2 regions of the Brevibacillus sp. 1238 genome follow, and region 1 is predicted to be linked to the other one. Evidence: riboswitches for the same ligand, from Rfam matches in the RefSeq annotation. Region 1 holds a riboswitch; the other holds the start of a gene.
The links. Region 1 has a riboswitch for S-adenosylmethionine ahead of M2298_RS12540 (2,3-diketo-5-methylthiopentyl-1-phosphate enolase). Riboswitches for the same ligand answer to the same signal wherever they lie in the genome.
Positions count from the first base shown of each region.

Region 1 (4,226 bases):
TGCCGTTCCACGATGTCAACACCCTTTTTTCGCAAACCGCGCTTCTCTCCTACCAGACGTGCTGAGTGCCGGAAGCAGCCGGGCGATCCCAGTTCCACCAGTCAATTTGGCCGACAAAGGCAGCGGTAATCGACTTCTCATCCTTGAGTTTGAGCAGTTCCTTCGTCGGTCCGGTCAGGACTGCTCCGTAGAGGCGAACGCCTTTTTCCTGCAAGTAGCGATAGCGCTCCTCGACTTGCGGATCGCTTCGCGAGACCAAATATTGTCCCATGTCGCGCGCGAGGCTTTTTTGCTCGACAAGGTAGGCCATTTCCCCCAAAAAGGCTGCCATCCGTCGGCTTCCTTCTCCGTTGACCTGAATCGGAGCCGCTCCGTAATTCAGCTCGTGCTCCGCAAATCCCCATGCTTCTCCCGGCCCCAAGAGCAGGTAGCCGTCTTTTTGGTCTTCGTGCCTGGCTTCCACTCCGGTGTCCACTGCCAACCAGACCGTATCCTGGTTGGCGGAGCTGATGTAGCGGGAGATTCGCTCATAATACTGCTCGTACGTCAAAAAATCAGCAAAAGAGACAGCCAACTGGGCAACGGTTCCTTCGGGGAGCTTCTCCAAAGTCGTCCAGGCTGGCGTGCGCCAATGCGCCAGTTCGTCTGCGTCCGGTTTTTGCCCGCTTTGAAGCGGATAGCGGAAAAACAGCTTTTGCTCCCTCACTCCGTTGGTCCATTGCGGCTTGGCGTTGACGTTCCACAACACGTTGGTGCTTTCAAAGCGGCCTGCGTTTTTGATGTCCGCCCCTACTCGCTCGCGAAGCTCCATCTGGATGCTGCCGTACAGCAGTCCCACCTGCGCGCCGCTGCTGCCCACGCTGACACCCGGCTGCGTAAAATTGACCATGTCCTTCGCTACCCGGTGCAGATCATCGTGCATCGACGACCCTACCCATCCGTTGACGCCCAGAAATACCACGCCAATTACAAACGGGATGGCAAAAGCGTACACGGAACTGAGCAAGCGATTTTTCCATTTTCCCCGCCGGACAATCGCCCTCTGCTTCGCTTCGGAAAGCTGGCTGTGCCCGCCCTCGTCCAGCGCGTCGAGTTCCCGTGGTTGCTGCTCTCCTTCTTCGCCCAGCAAAAGCCGCTCCAGCCGCTCTGCGCATGCCTCATCGGCTGCCAGCTCCTCGCCAAGCCGCTTTGCTTCTTCCCCTGTCAGTTCCCCTCTCAAATAAGCGAGCAGCTTTTGCTCGCGATCATGACCGTTTTGGTGCGTCATGGCCCTTCCTCCTTCCACAGCTTCCGCATCTTTTGCCGACCGCGAAACAGCGAGCGTTTGACGTCCGCCAGTTCGATCTCCAACACCTCTGCCATTTCCGCGTAGGAAAATTGCATGGCTGACAGCAAAATGACCTGTCGTTGCTTGGGCGGCAATTGCTCCAGATGCGCATATGCCTCTTTCCACAATTCCTGAGCGACCAACAGTTCCGCCGGGTCGCTCGCGGATGCGTCCGGTCGTTCCGGCATCTTTTCCATGTAGTCGACCGGGCGGCGCTTTTGCTTGCGGTGCCAATCGATAAAAGCGTGGTAAGCGACCTTGAACAGCCATGGCCTGACCTTTTCGCCGCGGTAGTCTTCCAGGGAGGCATACGCCCGGAAAAAAACCTCCTGCGTCAAGTCCTCCGCATGCCTGGTATCGCGTGTCAGCCGGAAAAGGTAGCGGTATATGTCGTTTACGTGCATCTGGTACACATACTCCAAGCCTACTTTCCCAATGCCTCCACATCCCTTCTTTACGTACCACGCCCTCTAGCGAAAAAAGTTTCACTTCCGGCCACTTTTTCCCTCTCTGCAGAGAGCACATTCCGGCAAAAAACAAAGATTGACTCCGGACAACAGAAGTCATATCATGGGTGTAGCACACACGGCTGACTGGCCTGTGAACCACATAACTCTTATCGCGAGCTGGCTGAGGGACTGGCCCTATGATGCCCGGCAACCGGCGCTATTTTTTTCTTGAATAGCGAAACGGTGCTAATTCCAACGGATAAGAGTCGGTACGAGAAGCGGCATTGCTGCGTCTTCTGTCCCGACTACTGACCCGAGAGATGAGAGGAGACGAGACGTTTTTATAGTCGACAACCGCCTCCCCGCTCTGGGGAGGCTTTTTTACATGCCTGAAAGCTTCACGAAACTTTTCAAGCTGCCCAAGGAGGACTAGCATGAGTGATCAACGCATCCTCGTCACTTATTTGACGCAAGCCAAAGACTTACACAAAAAAGCAGCCGCCATCGCCGTTGGCATGACGGTCGGCTCCTGGACGGATTTGCCCGCAGCGAAGCAAGCTGAGCTGGCTCCTTATCTCGGGGAAGCCGTGAGCGCTACGCCGCTTGAGACATTGGAAAACGGCGAGACGCGCGGACTGATCACCGTCAGCTACCCGACGCGCAATTTTACGCACGACATTCCTTCGCTTTTGACCGGAATCTTCGGGAAACTGTCCATGGACGGAAAAATCAAGCTGGTGGACATCACTTTCCCTGAGTCGTTTCTACAAGCTTTTCCCGGACCAAAGTTCGGCATTGACGGACTGCGCGGACGTTTGGATGCACAAAACCGCCCGCTGTTGATGAGCATTTTCAAATCTTGCCTCGGTCTTCCCTTCGAAGATTTGAAGACGCAATTCCGGGCACAGGCGCTCGGTGGCGTCGATCTGGTCAAAGATGACGAAATCTTCTTCGCAGACGATCGCGCGCCGTTTTTGGAGCGTATCCGCGCCTTCAAGGAGATCGCGCAGGAGACAGAAGCGCAAACTGGCAAGCCTGTCCTCTACGCGGCCAACCTGACTGGCCCGATCAACGAGCTGAACGAAAAAGCAAAGCGTGCCGTGGAAGCTGGCGCAGATTGCCTGCTGTTCAACGTCCTCGCTTTTGGCTTCGATGCCTTGCACCGCCTGGCAGCCGATCCGGACGTCAACATCCCGATCATGGCCCACCCCGCTCTCGCTGGCGCTTACTATCCGTCGCCTGATTACGGGATCGCCACTCCGCTTTTGCTCGGCACCCTGATGCGAATTGCCGGAGCAGACCTGGTGCTGTTCCCGTCGCCATATGGCAACGTCGCCCTGGACAAAACAGAAGCGCTGCAACTGGCGACCAACTTGACCACTCCGCTGGAAGGCGTGCGCCGCTCGTTCCCGGTTCCATCAGCCGGCATCCATCCGGGACTCGTCCCGCAGCTTTATGCGGATTTCGGTCTGGACCAAATCGTCAATGCTGGCGGCGGCATTCACGGACATCCGGGCGGCGCTACCGCAGGGGCCAAAGCGTTCGTCGATGCAATCGCAGCAGTCACGGCTGGACACACCCTGGGAGAAGCGGCGAACCAATCGCCTGAACTGGCGGCAGCCCTGGAGAAATGGGGTGGCGCACGATGAGCAAAAAGCTCGTGCTGTTCTGCGATTTTGACGGAACGATTACGGAAAAAGACAACATCGTCGCGATTGTAAAAAAATTCGCTCCCCCTGAGTGGGAAGCTCTTACCGAACAAATTTTGTCGCAAAAAATCAGCGTACAGGAAGGCGTCGGCAAGCTGTTTCAGCTCTTGCCCTCCTCCCTGCGCCAGGACATTGTGGACTACATCGTGAACGAAGCGACCATTCGCCCCGGCTTTGCCGATTTTGTCCGCTTTTGCCGCGAGGAAGGCATCGAACTGCTGATCACGAGCGGCGGCATCGACTTTTTCGTAAAGCCGATCCTCGCTCCGTTTGATTTGGATCATGTCCCGATTTACTGCAACGGCAGCGACTTCTCCGGAGAGAACATCACGATTACGTGGCCGCATTCCTGCGACGAGCATTGCACAAACGGCTGTGGCATGTGCAAGACAACCATTATTCGCCGCTACGATCCCGCCACTCACTATCGTGTCGTCATTGGTGATTCCATCACTGACCTGGCTGGCGCCAAAATTGCCGATTTCGTGATCGCCCGCTCCTTCCTCGCGCAAAAAGCCGAGGAACTACAGCTGTCACACAGCACTTTCGCCACCTTCCACGACGTGATCGCCACACTTACGCAACTGAAACAGGAGGTTGTCTGACACATGACCGCAACACTCGAACAGCGTCTGGACGCGTTTCGTCGTCTCGATGACGCCAAGCTGACATTTGCCCGCCGGGACTGGTTTCCCGGCACAAGCGGCAATCTCTCCATCAAGATTCAAGACGAGCCGCTGC
Region 1 is NZ_JARXWC010000004.1:331,476-335,701, forward strand. It holds gene M2298_RS12530 (anti-sigma factor) at 50-1,267, opposite strand; gene M2298_RS12535 (sigma-70 family RNA polymerase sigma factor) at 1,264-1,740, opposite strand; SAM riboswitch class I at 1,941-2,042, shown strand; gene M2298_RS12540 (2,3-diketo-5-methylthiopentyl-1-phosphate enolase) at 2,211-3,425, shown strand; gene M2298_RS12545 (2-hydroxy-3-keto-5-methylthiopentenyl-1-phosphate phosphatase) at 3,422-4,090, shown strand; gene M2298_RS12550 (methylthioribulose 1-phosphate dehydratase) at 4,094-4,226, shown strand, end outside.

Region 2 (4,226 bases), on a different contig from region 1:
CCAAATGGGGCAGATTGGCGATGCAGGAAACGATGCAAAAATATCCGCACGCGCAAATCGTAGACTATTTGCATGTCGGGCGCATAGCAAAAACGCCCACCACGTCAGAGGAGACGTTCAAGCTCTTGCTCCAGCAGGGCAATCGCAGGTGGGCGCTTCTTGTGCATATTGAATTTGAAAACCAAACGGAACGAGTCGTGAACATCACGTACGAAGAAACCGTCTGAGTCTAGTCAGCGAGCTGTTCCATTTCTTTCATCATTTGCTCCATGTCCATGTCCGCCGCCATGCCGTAAGCACGGCGCATGTTGCCGTCACCGTCGACGAGGAACATGCGGGCGGTGTGGGCAAAAGAACCGTCAGGCTGCTTCAGTACCGCGATCCCGAAGTCTTTCGTTACTTTTTCCACCGCCTGGGCATCTCCGCGCAAAAACTTCCAGCCGCTTTGATCAGCCTTGAACTTCGCTGCATACTGCTGCAAAACCTCAGCCGTATCAAAGTCGGGGTCGAAGGTGATCGAGACAAACTCAACCTTGTTGCCGAACAGCTTTTTCTCCTTCAACTGATCCTGAAGCTTGGACATGTTGTACGTCGTTGCCGGGCAAATATCAGGGCAATTGGTAAACATGAACTCGACAAGGCGCACCTTGCCTTTGCCTTGCGAGAACGTATAGGAAGTTCCGTCACTGTTGTCCAACGAAAAGTCCGCGATCGGCTTCATCACCGGAATCGGATCTTTTGCCAAGTATTTGTAGCCGAACACACCTACAATCGCAAGGATAATCAAGCCTGCCAGCACCGTAAACCAATGGCGCTGCAACGCTGACCCTTGTTGCTGTGCTCCTTCACTCACGATTTCCTGCCTCCCCTGCACATCTCATGCGCCATCCCGCTTTGCTTGCAGCGGCGAGCAGCGCACATTTTCTCTGTCTTTCTAGACTTCTTTTTCCCCAGGCCATGCCAGCATTCCGCCTACCATATTGGCAGCGTCAAAGCCAAGCTCACACAAATATTCAGTTGCCCGGTGGCTGCGTGCGCCGCTTCGGCACACCATGATGACCGGAATGTCTTTGTCCAGCTCGTCGGTGCGATGCGGCAAAAAGCCGAGCGGAATCAGCTTGGCCTCTTTGATATGGCCTTCGTTCCACTCCTCCACCTCGCGTACATCAATCACCTGAAGCTGTTCTTTTGCCGCGAGCTTTTCCAGCAGCTCTTGTGGTGTAATTTCCTTCACGCCATGGCTCATCGCGTTTTTTCCTCCTATATGTACAATCGTTTAGTCGTTTTCTGCCATTTCCATCATATCATAGGCCCCAGGCGTTTTCTAACGGCGGGAGCTGCGAAAGCGCCGAGATATAGGGGCAATTTTGTGACAGCAAGGCTCGGTTGCTTGCAAGTTCAAAGAATTTACAAAAATGACCATAAAATTATAAAATTACAAGTAAAAAACCATGTCTGCCAGTTCATGAAAAAGAACGCTGATAATTGATGAAGCTTAGCGTGAGGGGGAGTTATTTCTATGATGTATGTCCTTGGAATTTTGGCTGTTTGCACTCTGGCTGCGGTCCTCTTGTATGCCAAAAAAGGAAAACAATCTCGTGAGGCAACTCATTTGGTTTCAGATGAAGGAAACCCTCATACAAACCATGTAAACAGAGCTTACCAGACAGGCTCTCTGGATCTTATGGGCAACAGCATGAACGGGTAAATCTTTAAAATCCACAAAATCCACCCCGATAACTTAATCATTTGATGTTGACAGCGAAGTATGGTTTTTCATACAATTATGACAACAACTGAAAGCTACATTTTCATCAAGAGCGGTGGAGGGACAGGCCCTATGAAACCCGGCAACCAGCAAGCGAGTCTTGCGCGGTGCTAATTCCTGCAGAATCCATAGATTCTGAGAGATGAACGCACACCCGCGCATAGCCGGAGCCTTCTTCTACTCAGGAGAACGCTCCGTTTTTTTATTTCCTTACCCCCATATAAAAAGGAGAGATGATCATGTCTGACCAACAACAATGGAAACCGGAAACGCTCGCCGTACACGGCGGACAGGAGGTAGACCCGGTAACAGGCTCGCGCGCGGTTCCGATCTACCAAACGACTTCCTACGTCTTCCGTGACACGGAGCATGCTGCCAACCTGTTTGCTTTGAAAGAGTTCGGCAACATTTATACGCGCATCATGAATCCGACCCAAGACGCATTTGAAAAGCGCGTCGCTCTGCTCGAAGGCGGCGTAGGTGCGCTGGCAACCTCTTCCGGTCAGGCAGCCATCACCTTCTCGATTTTGAATATTGCGCAAGCGGGCGACGAGATTGTCGCATCCAGCAGCTTGTATGGCGGGACGTACAACCTTTTTGCCCATACGCTGCCACGCCTGGGCATCAAAGTACACTTTGTGGATCAGTCCAATCCGGACAACTTCCGCGCGTTCATCAACGATAATACCAAGGCGCTCTTTTGCGAGACGATCGGCAACCCTCGCATCGACGTGGCCGACTTGCAGGCAATTGCGGACATCGCGCACGAAAACGGCGTGCCGCTGATTGTCGACAATACATTCGCTTCGCCAATCCTGACCCGTCCGTTCGAGCACGGAGCTGACATCGTCGTTCACTCCACGACCAAATTCATCGGCGGACACGGCACGGCGATTGGCGGCATTATCGTAGATTCCGGCAAATTCGACTGGAACAACGGCAAATTCCCTGGTCTGACGACGCCAGACCCAAGCTATCACGGAGTCGTTTATACAGAAGCAGTCGGCCCGCTCGCCTACATCATCAAAGCGCGCGTGCAACTGCAACGCGATATCGGCGCTGCCGTAGCTCCTATCAACTCTTTCCTGTTCCTGCAAGGTCTGGAGACACTCCACCTGCGCATGGAGCGCCACAGCCAAAACGCACTCGCGGTAGCGAAATTCCTCGCCGAGCATCCGGCAGTGGAATGGGTCAGCTACCCAGGTCTTGAAGGCGACGCCAACTACGCACTCGCGCAAAAATATTTGCCAAAAGGCGCTGGCGCCATCCTCACCTTCGGCATCCGCGGCGGCGTGCAAGCAGGCAAAACATTGATCGAATCCGTAAAGCTCTTCTCTCATTTGGCAAACGTAGGCGACTCCAAGTCGCTCGTTATCCATCCGGCGAGCACGACGCACCAGCAAATGAACGAAGCGGAGCAATTAACGGCAGGAGTAACTCCCGGATTGATCCGTCTGTCTGTCGGAACAGAGGCGATCGAAGACATCATCGGCGATTTGAAGCAAGCTTTGGAAGCAGCTGTTGCCGTGAGCAAGGTATAGGTTTTCCTACAACACCATACCTTTTCATTCAAGCGAAAACGAAAAAACCACTCTCGTCAGGGAAGTGGTTTTTTCGTTTTTTTGTGTCTTTCACTGGATAGTCTCAACTAAATCAGCAGAGAAAAAAGAACAGATGCGAAAATCATTGAACTATTCATTCGAAATAACTTGAATTAACAGTTCGAATATTTTAGAATTTGATCTATGAAAAAAATGGGAAAAGGGTGATCCGCTTTGAAAATATGGAACATCGGCAGTGCACGCACCACCTACCAGCTCGACTTCGCTTGCTCACCGCTTTTTGAAGCCGCACTCGGAATCGCCGTCGCCACTTACGATCAGATTCACCACACGCTGGAGCATCCGCCTGAGCACTGGAGCAGCATGCTGAGCGCGCTTCCGCAATCCGTCGAGCTTGAAGTTGATTACGCCAAAAGGCACAACACTTGGAAGACGTTGCTGCAACTGCTCCACCACCAGCCTTTTGCCGATCTCGAATCGTTTTTGCATGTTGTCAGCGAGCTGTCGGCAGAAGAGTTGCGCTACCACGCCCTGCCTTTTTTGGGCCAGGAACGACAGCAAGCACGCGAAAATGCCGCGCAGGGCAGCGCAGCAGACGCCGAGCTTTTGCAAGCAGCATGCCGGGACCACCTCTTTTTTGCAGCGTATATTGCCCATATCACCTCTGTCGATACAAATGAACTGCGCCAGCATCTGCTCACCTTGATGGAAGGCTGGTATCAGACACACATCAAGCCGCAAGAAGCCAGCATCCGGCGTATGTTGGAAAAGGATTCGTCGCAAAAGCGCGCGATGCAGGACAAGCTCGATCCTGAAGCACTGGTGGAGTGGGCAACCGGAGCAAGCTATCCCCCTGAGCCAACCGTCACTCGTGTGCTACTAATCCCCCAAGCGAT
Region 2 is NZ_JARXWC010000013.1:38,261-42,486, forward strand. It holds gene M2298_RS22920 (YqzG/YhdC family protein) at 1-227, shown strand, start outside; gene M2298_RS22925 (SCO family protein) at 230-853, opposite strand; gene M2298_RS22930 (rhodanese-like domain-containing protein) at 935-1,246, opposite strand; SAM riboswitch class I at 1,809-1,917, shown strand; gene M2298_RS22935 (homocysteine synthase) at 2,008-3,309, shown strand; gene M2298_RS22940 (ArsR/SmtB family transcription factor) at 3,544-4,226, shown strand, end outside.
Region 2: it holds a riboswitch for S-adenosylmethionine, as region 1 does, so the genes downstream of both, M2298_RS22935 (homocysteine synthase) here and M2298_RS12540 (2,3-diketo-5-methylthiopentyl-1-phosphate enolase) in region 1, are expected to answer to the same signal.